Regions from separate parts of the Streptomyces sp. NBC_01352 genome, predicted to be linked through region 1. Evidence: riboswitches for the same ligand, from Rfam matches in the RefSeq annotation. Region 1 holds a riboswitch; each other region holds the start of a gene.

Evidence for each region. Region 1 has a riboswitch for cyclic di-AMP ahead of OG252_RS09930 (M23 family metallopeptidase). Riboswitches for the same ligand answer to the same signal wherever they lie in the genome.
Region 2: another riboswitch for cyclic di-AMP. It lies ahead of OG252_RS29855 (LysM peptidoglycan-binding domain-containing protein); the one in region 1 lies ahead of OG252_RS09930 (M23 family metallopeptidase).
Region 3: another riboswitch for cyclic di-AMP. It lies ahead of OG252_RS21070 (C40 family peptidase); the one in region 1 lies ahead of OG252_RS09930 (M23 family metallopeptidase).

Annotation. Positions count from the first base shown of each region.
Region 1 covers NZ_CP108354.1:2,080,638-2,085,295, reverse strand. Annotated here, with positions in the region: gene OG252_RS09935 (alpha-galactosidase) at 1-1,552, shown strand, start outside; cyclic di-AMP (ydaO/yuaA leader) riboswitch at 1,860-2,019, shown strand; gene OG252_RS09930 (M23 family metallopeptidase) at 2,022-3,014, shown strand; gene OG252_RS09925 (DUF6250 domain-containing protein) at 3,211-3,927, shown strand; gene OG252_RS09920 (SGNH/GDSL hydrolase family protein) at 4,073-4,658, shown strand, end outside.
Region 2 covers NZ_CP108354.1:6,395,100-6,399,757, forward strand. Annotated here, with positions in the region: gene OG252_RS29850 (LysM peptidoglycan-binding domain-containing protein) at 1-808, shown strand, start outside; cyclic di-AMP (ydaO/yuaA leader) riboswitch at 990-1,167, shown strand; gene OG252_RS29855 (LysM peptidoglycan-binding domain-containing protein) at 1,171-1,872, shown strand; gene eno (phosphopyruvate hydratase) at 2,286-3,572, shown strand; gene OG252_RS29865 (FtsB family cell division protein) at 3,675-4,151, shown strand; gene OG252_RS29870 (DUF501 domain-containing protein) at 4,206-4,658, shown strand, end outside.
Region 3 covers NZ_CP108354.1:4,564,011-4,568,668, forward strand. Annotated here, with positions in the region: gene pcrA (DNA helicase PcrA) at 1-382, opposite strand, end outside; gene OG252_RS21065 (ScyD/ScyE family protein) at 499-1,590, opposite strand; cyclic di-AMP (ydaO/yuaA leader) riboswitch at 1,855-2,024, shown strand; gene OG252_RS21070 (C40 family peptidase) at 2,033-3,211, shown strand; gene OG252_RS21075 (hypothetical protein) at 3,246-3,863, opposite strand; gene OG252_RS21080 (hypothetical protein) at 4,000-4,353, opposite strand.

The DNA of each region.
Region 1 (4,658 bases):
CGTGCGCTCTTCCCTCACCTACGGTGAGAAGGTCATCGGCAGCCGCCGCGGCCACACCGGGCACCAGCACCTGCCCTGGGTGGCGCTCGACACGGACGCGACCGAGGAGCGCGGCGAGGTCTACGGCTGCGCCCTCGGCTGGTCCGGGTCCTGGCGCATCGCCGTGGCCCAACTCCCGGACGCGCGTGTGCAGATCACCGGCGGGGCCGGGTACGACGACTCCGGGCTGCTGCGGCTGGCGGCGGGGGAGTCCTTCACGACGCCCGTCTTCGCCGGCCTGTGGAGCGACGGCGGCTTCGGCGGGGCCAGCCGCGCCTGGCACGCCTACCAGCGCGCGTACGTCATCCCGGACGCGGACCAGGACCGGCCGGTGCTGTTCAACTCCTGGGAGGCCACGGAGTTCGACATCTCCGAGGAGCAGCAGAAGGTGCTGGCGCGGCGGGCCGCGGCGATCGGCGTCGAGCTGTTCGTCGTGGACGACGGCTGGTTCGGGGCCCGTACCAGCGACCGCGCCGGGCTCGGCGACTGGAAGCCCAACCCCGACCGCTTCCCCGGCGGCCTCAAGCCGCTCGGCGACTACGTCCACGGCCTCGGTATGCAGTTCGGCATCTGGGTGGAACCGGAGATGGTCAACCCGGACAGCGAGCTGTACCGGGCCCATCCGGACTGGGTCCAGCACCAGACGGGGCGAAAGCGGACGGAACTCCGCAATCAACTCGTATTGAACCTCGCCCGCGAGGACGTCCAGGAGTACCTCTGGGGGCAGCTCCACGAGCTCCTCTCCAGTGCTCCGATCGACTACGTGAAGTGGGACTTCAACCGCTGCTTCACCGACGCGGGCTGGCCCGGAGAGCCGTATCCGCAGCGCCTGTGGGTCGACCACGTGCACGCCCTGTACCGCCTGTTGGACCGGCTGCGGGCGGCCCACCCGGGCGTCGCCTTCGAGTCCTGCTCGGGCGGCGGCGGCCGGATCGACCTCGGCGTGATGAGCCGTACGGACCAGGTGTGGACCTCGGACAACACCGACCCGCTCGACCGGCTCGCCATCCAGCACGGTTTCAGCCAGATCCACCCCGCCCGGGTCATGGCCGCCTGGGTCACCGACAGCCCCAACACCCAGCTCAACGGCCGGGCAAGCTCCCTGCGGTTCCGCTTCGTGAGCGCGATGGCCGGGGTGCTCGGCGTCGGGGGCGACCTCGCCGAGTGGACCGAGGAGGAGCTGGCCGAGGCCCGCGACTGGGTGGATCGCTACAAGGAGATCCGGCCCCTCGTGCAGCGCGGCGACCTCTACCGGCTGCGGCCCCCGGAGGGCGGGCTGAGTGCGGTGCAGTACGTGCTCGGTGACGAGGCCGTCGTTCTCGCCTGGCTCCAGGCGCAGCATCACGGCGAGCCGGTGCCGGTGCTGCGGCTGCGCGGCCTCGACCCGACAGCAGCGTACGAATGCCTCGAAACGGGCGAAGTTCACCGAGGTGCCGTATTGCTGCATCACGGACTGCGGACGGGGCTGCGCGGTGACCTCGATGCGACGGTTCTCCGGCTCCGTCGCATCTAGGGCTTCTGTCTGAATTGGCCCCTTCATTCCAACTCCGTCTGGAATAGAGGGGCCTGTGCGTGTGCCACGTGAGGAGCGTCATATTCGTGACCGTGCGTCGCCCGTCATGTTCACGTAATCAATGCGGTTTTCAAGGGTGTTTGGTCAAAGAGAGCCTCCTGAAAGCACGGAGGGTGACCGGGAATTCCCTCAGGTACCAAACAGAAACACATTCAAGGGCAACCACTTACTTGTCCCTTTGCGTCTTGGTCGCTTACGTTCACCACCGATCCGGACGGACGCCCAATCCTGCCGCCGCCCGGAGCCCGCACACCAATCACCCGTCCATGGCAGGAGCGGGGGACCCACAGGTAGAACCGCCTGTTCCGGTCTCCGGAACGGCTAGGGGTTAAGCCGTACTTCGGTACGGCCGGGCATCTCCAGTCCGCACCCGACAGCTCACCTCGCAGGCGCCGGAGAGGAATTCGCCATGCCCGCCAAGGGTAAGCATCGCCGACCGAAGACCCAGCGCTTCACCCGATCCATCGCCGTTGCCGGAACCGGCGGCGCCGCACTTGCTCTGCCGCTTCTCGGGGCCACCGGCGCCAACGCCGCCACCCCGCAGTCCGTCTCGGAAAAGGCCGTTCAGTCGTCCGTTCCGGCCACCGTGAAGAACGTGGCCGAAAAGACGACGGCCGAAAAGACGACCTCCGCGAAGCCCTCGGGCACGAAGACCTACTCCGTGCAGGCCGGTGACTATCTCGCGAAGATCGCGGACGAGCAGAATGTCAGCGGTGGCTGGAAGAAGCTCTACTCCGACAACCGCGAGGCCGTCGGCGCCGACCCGTCGCTGATCCACCCCGGTCTCAAGCTCTCGATCGGCAAGAAGGCCACGACGAGCACGCCCAAGTCCTCGTCGTCCTCGGGCTCTTCGTCCTCTTCATCTCCTTCGTCGTCTTCGTCCAAGTCGTCTTCTTCGTCTGATTCGTCGGATTCATCCGCCTCGTCGAAGTCGTCCTCCTCCGGGTCCTCCTCCTCGAAGACCGAGGCGGCCACCCAGAGCGCCGACACCGCCAGCGGCTTCAGCGCCCCGGTGAGCGGCGCCGTCGGCACCGCCTACCGCACGGCGGGCAGCATGTGGTCCAGCGGCTACCACACCGGCGTCGACTTCAGCGTCCCCACCGGTACCTCCCTCAAGGCCGTGGGCGCGGGCACCGTCGTCTCCGCGGGCTGGGGCGGCGCGTACGGCAACCAGGTCGTCGTCAAGCTCGCCGACGGCTACTACGCGCAGTACGCCCACCTGTCCTCGCTCTCCGTCTCGAACGGCCAGTCCGTGACGGCCGGCCAGCAGGTCGGTCTCTCGGGCGCGACCGGCAACGTCACCGGTCCGCACCTGCACTTCGAGATCCGCACCTCGCCGGACTACGGCTCGGACGTGGACCCGGTCGCCTACCTCCGTACGAAGGGCGTCTCCGTCGGCTGATTCCCCGACTGCTCGTCCGACAGCTGCCGAAGGCCGGATCCCGATCCCCGGGTCCGGCCTTCGGTGTGTCGATCTGTGCTCGTTCATGGTGATCGCTTCATTGCGGTTTTGTGGCAAGCGTGCCCAGGGCGTCGCTCGTGACGGGAGAGTGGGGACGCAACAGCCTCGATCGCCCTCCCGGAAGGAGCCGTCTCCCGTGACGAGCACGCGTAGAGCATTCGGAGCCCTGGCCGCAGGCGCCGCCCTGGCCGCCCTCGCCCCCGCGACCGACGCGAGCGCCACGCCCCGCCACCGCCGGCTGATCGCCCACGACGACTTCCGTCACGGGCTCGGCCAGTGGGCGGTGGAACTCGAGAAGGGCGGCATCGTCACCGCCTTGCGCGGGACCCTGGAGGTCGACGTGCCCGCCGGCGCGACGGTCTGGTTCAAGAAGCGGCTCGAAGGGCCGTACGTCCTGGAGTACACCGCCACGCCGGTGTCGGCGGGCGGGGTCAACGACCGGGTCTCCGACCTCAACAACTTCTGGAACGCCGTCGACGTCCGTTCCCCCGGCGACCTCTTCGCCACCCGGCGGAGCGGGGCGCTGGCGGAGTACGACCACCTCAAGACGTACTACGTCGGCTACGGCGCCAACACCAACACGACGACCCGGCTGCGCCGTTACGTCGGTGAGGCGGGCGTCCGGCCGCTGGTGTACGACTACACCGAGCCGCTGCTCGTGGCGAACGAACCGAACCGGGTCCGGATCGTCTCCGACGGCTCGGGAGTCCGGTGGTGGGACAACGGGCGGCTCGTCTTCGACTACAGCGATCCTCAGCCGTATACGAGCGGGCACTTCGGCTTCCGGACCACGTGGAGCCATTTCCGGATCAGTGGATTCCGGGTGTGGCAGTTGCCGCCTCAACAGCGCTGAGAAGAGGGCTATTCCTGGTTTGACCAATCCTTGAAGAGTGGCTTATCTCACCGAACGTCAACCCTTTCCTACGGTCGCGTAGCTCACATCCGAAGGGGAATCATGGGCCGACGTGGCAGACGATTCGAAGAATGACAACAGATCAGTGATCGGGTCGTACGTGGCGGTGGGGGACAGCTTCACCGAGGGCGTCGGCGACCCCGGTCCCGACGGGTCGCTCGTCGGCTGGGCCGACCGGTTCGCGGTACTGCTCGCGGACCGGCGGCCCGAGGGCGACTTCGACTACACCAACCTCGCCGTGCGCGGGAAACTTCTCGACCAGGTCGTGGAGGACCAGCTTCCGCAGGCTCTCGAACTCGCCCCCGACCTGGTCTCCTTCTGCGCCGGCGGCAACGACATCCTGCGGCCCGGCACCGACCCCGACGAGGTCGCCGAGCGTTTCGAGCAGGCGGTGGTGCGGCTCACCGCCGTCGCCGGCACGGTGATGGTGACGACCGGATTCGACACCCGTGGCGTGCCCGTGCTCAAGCGTCTGCGCGGCAAGATCGCCACCTACAACGGACACGTGCGGGCCATCGCCGACCGCCACGGCTGTCCGGTGCTCGACCTGTGGTCCCTGAAGAGCATTCAGGACCGGCGGGCCTGGGACGGCGACCGGCTCCACCTGTCGGCGGACGGGCACACGCGCGTGGCGCTGCGCGCGGGGCAGGTCCTCGGGCTGGAGATCCCGG
Region 2 (4,658 bases), 4.3 Mb from region 1:
CGGCGGCCTCGACTACGCCTCGCGCGCCGACCAGGCCAGCCGCTCCCAGCAGATAGCCGTCGCGGAGAAGATCCTCGCGGACCAGGGCGTCGGCTACTGGTCCACCTGCGGCCTGCTCAACGGCCTCAGCAAGGACACCGCGGCGCCCGGCGTCGACACGGGTGTGGCGGACGACGCGACGTCGGGCGCGAAGGATTCGTCCGGCTCATCTGACTCGTCCGGCTTGTCCGACTCCTCCGGGTCGTCGGCGGACTCGTCCGGCGATGCGGCTTCGGACGCGCCTTCGTCGTCCGTGTCGCCCACGCCGTCCGATTCTGACGCCCGGTCGGATTCTTCCGGCGAAGCCGACAACTCGGCAAAGTCCGACACATCGTCCGATTCTGCTGCAACCCCCGGCGCCTCGCAGGGCTCCGGCGGCGACTCCGGCAGTGACTCCACCGGCGTGACGAATCCGGACGACTCGGACAACTTCTGGCAAGAGGGCGGCTCTTCGGCCCTCGTCGACACCGGCTCCCTCGGTGCGGGCAAGCATCGAGGCGACAGCGCCGACGAGACGGCCGCGGCCACGGACACGGACGCGGGTACCGCCGCCGCCGACGCGGGCGCCTCTGCCGGCCGTCACGCCGCCCGCGCGGACTCGTACACCGTCCGCCCCGGGGACACTCTCGCCTCCATTGCCGACTCCCTTGGCCTCCAAGGCGGGTGGCGTGAGCTCTACGCGGAGAACAAGCAGGCGATCGGCGCCGACGCGAGCGTCATCGTGCCCGGTCAGACCCTCACCGTAGGTATCGAATCGGGCGAAAACTAGCGGGAGTTCGCGTCACACTTCGCCACCGAATGTCCGATTTGGCGAAGTGTGGGATGAGTCTCAGAAGCCTTGATCGTCTTTGAAATTCCGCGGATCGCGTGTCTACCGTCGGGACCGCTCGCCAACACGAGCCCCGGCCGCCGCAACGCCGAATCCTGCCAGTGGCGCCCGGGAACAGTCGTCGCGTAAAGCGCCGTAGGCAGGAGCGGGGGACCCAAGGTAAGTGCCGGGACCAGCAGTTGAGCTGGGACCGGCTTGGGGTTAAGCCGTGCCGCGCACGAAACAGCGCGAGGCACGGCCGGGCAACTCAACCGGCCCGAACCCGACAGCTCACCTCGCAGGCGTCGGTGAGGGGATCCACCATGCTGTTTTCCGCCAAGGGCAAGCACCGCCGTCCGTCCAAGGCCACCCGTGCCATCGCCATCGCCGGTGTCACCGGTGCCGCCGTCGCCGCCCCGCTGATGGCCGCCGGCAGTGCCTCCGCCGCCACCGCCTCCGAGTGGGACGCCGTGGCCCAGTGCGAGTCCGGCGGCAACTGGTCCATCAACACCGGCAACGGCTACTACGGCGGTCTGCAGTTCTCGGCCTCCACCTGGGCCGCGTACGGCGGCACGCAGTACGCCGCGCAGGCCAACCAGGCCTCCAAGGCGCAGCAGATAGCCGTCGCCGAGAAGGTCCTCGCGGGTCAGGGCAAGGGCGCTTGGCCGAACTGCGGTGTGAACCTGTCGAACTCCGCCTACAACGGCAGCGCCGACACCTCGTCGAACACGTCCAGCGGCTCCGGCAGCTCGGACAGCAGCTCCTCGGAGAGCAGCCGTTCGACCGAGCAGCCGGCCTCCCGTTCCGCGGACCGCCCGGCCGCGAAGAAGACCGTCACCACCCCGACCGGCAAGAAGGTCAAGAAGGGCGACGGCGAGTACAAGGTCGTCTCCGGCGACACCCTCAGCTCCATAGCCGAGGAGCACGACGTCAAGGGCGGCTGGGACAAGCTGTTCGAGCTGAACAAGGACATCGTCACCGACGCCGACCTCATCTACCCGGGCCAGCAGCTGCACCTGAAGTAAGGGCTGCACCTGAAGTGAGGGCTGCACCTGAAGTGAGGGCTGCGCCCGAAGGCAAGAGCCGCGACTGAAGGCAAGAGTCGCGCCTGAAGTACTACGCGGCTCTCAGCTGAACCACAGCGCCCTCTTATCCGTGGACTCCATAGTGGAGGCCTCGTGAGGGCCACCCCCCCGTCCCCACGGGCTCCCCGCTCCGGTGCGTCTTCCCCCGTACGCACCGGGGCGGGGCTTTTTCATGCCGGTCCTGTGCGATTTCCCCGCGAGTTGCACGCCACTCTTTGTTCCGTTCGGAAACAATTTACTCTCGGTTCTGTCCATCCGGTGGTCGACCGGCTGGCCGATCGCCCGGAGCCGGTTAGGCTCGTCTCGCAGAACCCACCGCGGTCCTGCCGAACCGCGTCACATTGAAGAAGGAGATGCTCGTGCCGTCCATCGACGTCGTCGTAGCCCGGGAAATCCTGGACTCCCGAGGCAACCCCACGGTCGAGGTCGAGGTCGGCCTCGACGACGGCAGCACGGGTCGTGCCGCCGTCCCCTCCGGCGCCTCCACGGGCGCCTTCGAGGCCATCGAGCTCCGCGACGGTGACCCCAACCGCTACCTGGGCAAGGGCGTCGAGAAGGCCGTCCTCGCCGTGATCGAGCAGATCGGCCCGGAGCTCGTCGGCTACGACGCCACCGAGCAGCGCCTGATCGACCAGGCGATGTTCGACCTGGACGCCACCGACAACAAGGGCTCCCTCGGCGCCAACGCCATCCTCGGCGTCTCGCTCGCCGTCGCCCACGCCGCCTCCGAGGCCAGCGACCTCCCGCTCTTCCGCTACCTGGGCGGCCCGAACGCGCACCTGCTGCCCGTTCCGATGATGAACATCCTGAACGGCGGCTCGCACGCCGACTCCAACGTGGACATCCAGGAGTTCATGATCGCCCCGATCGGCGCGGAGTCCTTCTCCGAGGCGCTGCGCTGGGGCGCCGAGGTCTACCACACCCTCAAGAAGGTGCTGAAGACCAAGGGCCTGTCCACCGGCCTGGGCGACGAGGGCGGCTTCGCCCCGAACCTGGAGTCGAACCGCGCCGCGCTCGACCTCATCCTCGAGGCCATCAAGCAGGCCGGCTACGTCCCCGGTGAGCAGATCGCGCTCGCGCTCGACGTCGCCGCGTCCGAGTTCTACAAGGACGGCAAGTACGAGTTCGAGGGCAAGTCCCGCTCGGCCGCCGAGATGACCGAGTACTACGAGGAGCTCGTGGCCTCGTACCCGCTGGTCTCCATCGAGGACCCGCTGTACGAGGACGACTGGGCCGGCTGGAAGGTCATCACCGACAAGCTCGGCGACAAGGTCCAGATCGTCGGCGACGACCTCTTCGTCACCAACCCCGAGCGCCTGGCCCGCGGCATCGAGGAGGGCTCCGCGAACGCCCTGCTCGTCAAGGTGAACCAGATCGGCTCGCTGACCGAGACCCTGGACGCCGTCGAGATGGCCCAGCGCAACGGCTTCAAGTGCATGATGTCCCACCGCTCCGGCGAGACCGAGGACGTCACCATCGCCGACCTCGCCGTCGCGGTGAACTGCGGCCAGATCAAGACCGGCGCCCCGGCCCGCTCGGACCGCGTCGCCAAGTACAACCAGCTGCTGCGCATCGAGGAGATCCTCGACGACGCCGCGGTGTACGCCGGCCGCAGCGCGTTCCCCCGCTTCAAGGGCTGAGCCAAGCAGGGCTAAGCCTCAGCCAGTCGTACGTACGTCCCCGTACCGGTCCCGTACCGTGTGCGGGGACGTACGCACGTGTGAGACGGGAGGCGGGGAAACATGGCCGTGAAGGACCGGGACCGTTTCTCCACCGCGACCAGGATCAAGCTGCTCGGCGAGCAGACCGCGGCCCGTGTGTACCGTTCCCAGACCAAGCGGCAGGCCCGCCGCTCCCGGCTCACCGGACGGGCCGCGCTCCTCGCCCTGGTCCTGTGCACGCTGATCGTGGCCCTGGCCTATCCCATAAGGCAGTACGTCTCCCAGCGCGCCGAGATCGCCGATCTCGAGCAGCAGCAGGAGCAGGCCCGGCAGCGGGTCGAGCAGCTGCGCGACCTCAAGGCGCGCTGGCAGGACGACGCGTACGCGGAGCAGCAGATCCGGCAGCGGCTGCACTATGTGATGCCGGGGGAGACTGGTTACATCGTCATCGACCCGGACGCGGCCAGGCAGTCGCGCGCCGACCTCGGGGCGGCCGACCGCCCCTGGTACGCGAACGTCTGGGACGGCGTCGACAAGTCCGACGCCTCCGACAGCTGATCCGACGCCTCCAAGCAGTGAACTGCCAGTGAACTGAGCGATAGAAAGACAGGCATGCAAACGCCCCCGCCCCCTACTCCGCGCACCGAGCCCACCGACGCGGACGTCGAGGCCTTCAAGCAGCAGCTCGGGCGTCCGCCGCGCGGTCTGCGCGCGATCGCGCACCGCTGCCCGTGCGGCGAGCCGGACGTGGTCGAGACGGCCCCCCGCCTCCCCGACGGCACGCCCTTCCCGACGCTGTACTACCTGACGTGCCCCAAGGCGAACTCCGCCATCGGCACCCTCGAGGCGAACGGCGTCATGAAGGAGATGACCGAGCGGCTGGCGACCGACCCGGAACTCGCCGCCGCCTACCGTGCCGCGCACGAGGACTACATCCGGCGCCGCGACGAGATCGAGGAGCTGACGGGCTTCCCCAGCGCGGGCGGCATGCCGGACCGGGTGAAGTGCCTGCACGTCCTGGTCGCCCACTCCCTGGCGGCCGGCCCCGGGGTCAACCCGCTGGGC
Region 3 (4,658 bases), 2.5 Mb from region 1:
CCTTGTTGGTGAAGGTGATCGCGAGGATCTGGCCCGGATGCACGTGCCGCTCGCCGAGCAGGTGGGCGATGCGGTGGGTGAGCACGCGGGTCTTGCCGGAGCCGGCGCCGGCCACGATGAGCAGCGGGGTGCCGTGGTGCACGACCGCGGCGCGCTGGTTCTCGTTCAGCCCGTCCAGGAGCGCGGCCGGGTCCACCGCCGGGCGCGGGGCGCCGTCGCGGTAGTACGCGTCCCGGTCCGGCGGCACGTCGAACTTCCCGCCGAACAGATCGTCCGGAACGGGCTCCGGTGCGTGATCGTCGTCGGGCGGCGGGGGTTCTTCCTCGTGGGCCCGGGGGCCCTGGAGGTTCGCCAGGAAGCTGTCATCAAAGAGGCTGCTCATCGCTCTCCGAGTCTAGGACGCCCCACTGACAGCCCGCCGCCACCCCAAGAACTTCGCCCCGTTCGAAGGGTTCTCCGGAAGAACTCCGCAAGGACTCCGGAAGGCTCCCGCAGGGCTCAGAAGCCGAGGATCTTCCAGAGCTGGCCGCCCGGTGTCTTCCTGCCCTCCAGCATCGTGCCGTCCCGGTCCGCGATCGACCAGGCCGAGACGTAGACCTTGCCGTCGTACGGGTCGACGGCCACGCCCGCCGGGAACGGCACCTTCACGCTCGTACGTTTGCCGTGCGAGACCTTCGTCACCCGGCCGGCGAAGAGCTGGCTGACGTACAGGTCGCCCTTGTCGTTGAAGGCGATGCCTCCGATGGAGCCGAAGCCGGACTTCCAGCCGAGGATCTTGCCGGTCCGGGGGTCGACCTTCCACACCCGCGCGGTGGGCTTGGCGGCCTCGCCGTTCAGCTCGCCGACGTAGAGCGTGCCGTCGGGGCCGAGGGCGAGGGAGGTGGGGACGGACTCGTTGCCGTCGTGGTCCGGGAAGACCGTGAAGGGGCGGGCCCTGCCGCCGGGCGAGACGACGACCAGGTCGTTTCCGGCCGCGTCCGCGACGATCTTGCGGCCGTCGGGGAGGGCGAGGACGGCGTACGGGTTGGACTCCAGCGACGCCTTGTGCGGGTTGTGCCGGAACTCGACGGCCGAGATGTCCGCGGCGATCCTCGCCTTGCCGTGCCCGAGGTCCAGCAGCTTGCCGAGGGTGTTCCAGGGCGGGGCCGTCGGGACTCCGGCCTCCGGCGGGGCGTACGTCTCGACGCCCCAGACCTTGCCGTGCAGGGCGGAGACACCGTCGAGGCCGGTCGCGAAGCCGCCGTCCGGGGCGGCGCCCGAGGGCAGCCCCTTCACCACCCTGTGGTGCTTCCACGCGCCCCCGTCCCAGTAGACCTTGGTGAGCGCGGAGGTGAGTCCGACGCACGTCTCGCCCTCGGGCCCCTCCCCGATGCACTTCTTGCCGCCCCGGCCGGCCTCGGCGACGTACAGCCGACCGTGGTCGTAGGAGAGCTGGCGCGGGTTGTCGAGGCCGGTCGCGATCACCCGGACGACCGGTTTGCCGCCCGCCTGACCTCCCTGGCCCGCGCTGGCGGGCGCGACGCCCGCGGTGGCGGCGAGTGCGACTCCTGTCGCGAGTCCCGTGGCGACGAGTGTCCTGCGTTTCGTCATGGCCGTGCCCCTCTTCCCCAGCCACGGCACCGGACCGCGGCTGGGTGGAAGCTAGCGCCCCGAAGGGGGCGGACGTCATCACTCCGGCGAAAATACGCACAAGTCGTGGCAGATCACTCCGGATCGACCACGGTGAGCCATGTCCTGACCCAAGGTCACGAAAATGTATCGGGCATATCGAACATCAACCTTCACAGGGGCCACACCAGTTGGCTACGGTGCCGGACAGGCCGTACGACACCCACCGGCGAACGTCGCCGGGCCGCACGGCCTCCGCCGAGTCCGACGCGCCGCCGCGCGCCCGGAGCCGGGGACCCACCGACCTTGGGGTGAATCGGCCCGAACTCCCTTCCAGGGAAGGGCCGTAGGGCAAACCTTCCTAACCACCCGCCCGAACCCGACAGCTAACTCGGTAGGCGGAACGTGGAAGGAGTCGCCTCCCTTGGCGTCGCACCGCAAGTCGCGCCCTTCGGGCACGCGCGTAGCAGGCATACGGACCCCGGCCCTTGCCACGGCCGCCCTCACCTCCGTGGCCCTGCTGTCCCAGACGGCCAACGCCGCCCCGTCGGCCGACGACAAACCGAGCCTCGAAGAGGTCGAGAAGAAGGTCGACGACCTGTACCGGCAGGCGGAGTCGGCGACCGACAAGTACAACGCGGCCCAGGAGAAGACCGCGAAGCAGCGCAAGCGCGTCGACACCCTCCTCGACGACGTCGCCCAGCGCACCCAGAGCCTCAACGAGGCGCGGGAGGAACTCGGCACCTTCGCCGCCGCCCAGTACCGGACCGGCGCCTCCGCCCCCGACACGGCGACCTTCCTGCTCGCGGACTCCCCGCAGGACTACTTCGACCAGACCCAGCTGATGGGCCGGCTGACCAACCGCCAGAAGGGCGCGGTCGACGACTACGTCACCGAGCAGTCCGAGACGATGAAGAAGCGCCAGGAGGCCACCGAGAGCCTTCAGACGCTCACCAAGTCACAGGGCGAGCTCAAGACCGCCAAGGCGACGGTGCAGACGAAGCTCGCCGACGCCCGCGCGCTGCTGTCGCAACTGACCGCCGAGGAGAAGGCCCGGCTCGCGGCGATCGAGCGGAAGAAGCAGCAGGAGGCCGCGGCCAAGGCGGCCGAGCTGGCGCGGCAGCAGGCGGCGGAGCAGAAGGCCCGGGAGGAGGCGGCGGCTCAGCAGGAGACGGACAGCGGCTCGTCGAGCTCTTCCTCCTCCACCACCACCGACTCGTCCACCGCCACGGACGCCTCGTACGCCACCAAGGCCGAGAAGGCGCTCGCCTTCGCCCGCGCCCAGATCGGCAAGCCGTACGTCTGGGGCGCCACCGGCCCCGAGTCCTACGACTGCTCCGGCCTCACCCAGGCCGCCTGGAAGGCCGCCGGCGTCGACATCCCGCGCGTCACCTACGACCAGGTCAAGGCCGGCACCACGGTCTCCGTCTCCGCCGCCCAGCCCGGTGACCTGGTCTTCTTCTACGACGACATCAGCCACGTCGGCCTCTACATCGGCAACGGCATGATGATCCACGCCCCGAAGCCGGGCGCGTACGTCCGCGAGGAGTCCATTTTCTACGACGGCGAGTCGTCGATCCACAGCGTGGTGCGGCCGGCCTGACCGGACGCCGCCCGGCCGCGGGCGCGGGCCCTGGTCAGTGACCTCCCTGGTTCTCGACACAGGGCCCCGCTCCCGGCTGGGGCTCGGCGTAGACGCCGTGCACCTCGCCGGTCAGCTCGTCCTTCGTCACCCGCCCGGACACGCACACGACGCCCGTGTAGACGGCGTAGTACCCGTTCCCGACGGAGACGCCATGCTCCTCGCCGCAGCCGACACGCCGCAGTGCCGCCTCCACGCGCTGGTCGCTGAAGCGGCCGAACTCCCCGGAGCCGCCTTCCTTCCGGACCTTCGCCAGCTCCGTGAGGATGAGCTCGGCCGACGCCTGCCCACTGGCCTGCTGCTCCGCGCTCAGGGACGCCTGCATGCGGTAGGCGTGGTTGTCGGCGTAGTTGGGGGGCGCGTCGGCGGGCCCGTCCGGCAGGCCTCCGTCCGGGCTCGACGTGCTCGGAACGGGTGAGGAAGGCAGCGCGGTGGGTGTCCCGGCCGGCTGCGCGCACGTCGGCGGGGGCGGGTAGGAGGGCGTCGGGCTGCCCGACTGCGCGGAGCCGGCCTCATCGGCCGCCCCGCCCTTCTGGCTGCCGCACGCGGTCATGGTGATCACCATGAGGGAAGCTGCGGCGGCGGCCATGGCGGCTGATCGTCTGAAGGGCATGGGCAGAGTTTCCCCGCTCGGAGCGCGGGTTGTCATGAGCGGAACTACTCAGACCGTCGCCGCGAAGGTCTTTGCCGCGAAGGTCTTTGGAGAGGCCGAGGATGCGCGACCTCGGCCCGGACCGGCGTCCGGTTCCTCAGGTCCACAGCACCGCGATGAAGATGTTCGCCGTGGTCAGCGCGCCGACCAGCCCGAACAGCCGCTTGTCCACCGTCTCCTCGTCCCGCTGGACGTAGACGAGCCCGAGGATCACGATCAGCAGGGCCAGCTTCACGCCGATCTTGATGTTGTTGACGGACTGGTCGTCGGCCTGGTTGAGGCCGACCAGGACGACGCCGGTGACCAGCATCGTCAGCGCGCCGTGCAGCATCGCCGGGACGAAGCGGGCGGTGCCCTGGCCCATCGCCTTCATCTGGGTGAGGAAGCCGCCGAGCAGCGAGGCGATGCCGATGATGTGCAGGCCGACGAAGAGATGGATGAGTACGTCCATGAGGCCGGAGCCTAATCAGACCCCCGGGCGCCCTCCGACACCGCCCCGTCCCAACCGCCTCTTTCGACCCCGGCCCCGACCCCGACCTCGGCCCCGGTTCCTGCCTCGCCTCACCCACCTCGCCTCGCCGTGGCAGATCTTGCATATATGCGGCCCATAGCACCCGCCCGCCCTCACTGGTCCGGATTCGGCACATCGGTCATCGCTCTGCGTGAAGTCGACGGGGCCGACCGCGGATCACGGTCACATACGGTCACCCGGTGGTCAGCTCGGAGAACTTCCGCACATCGCGTTACCCCGCCGTC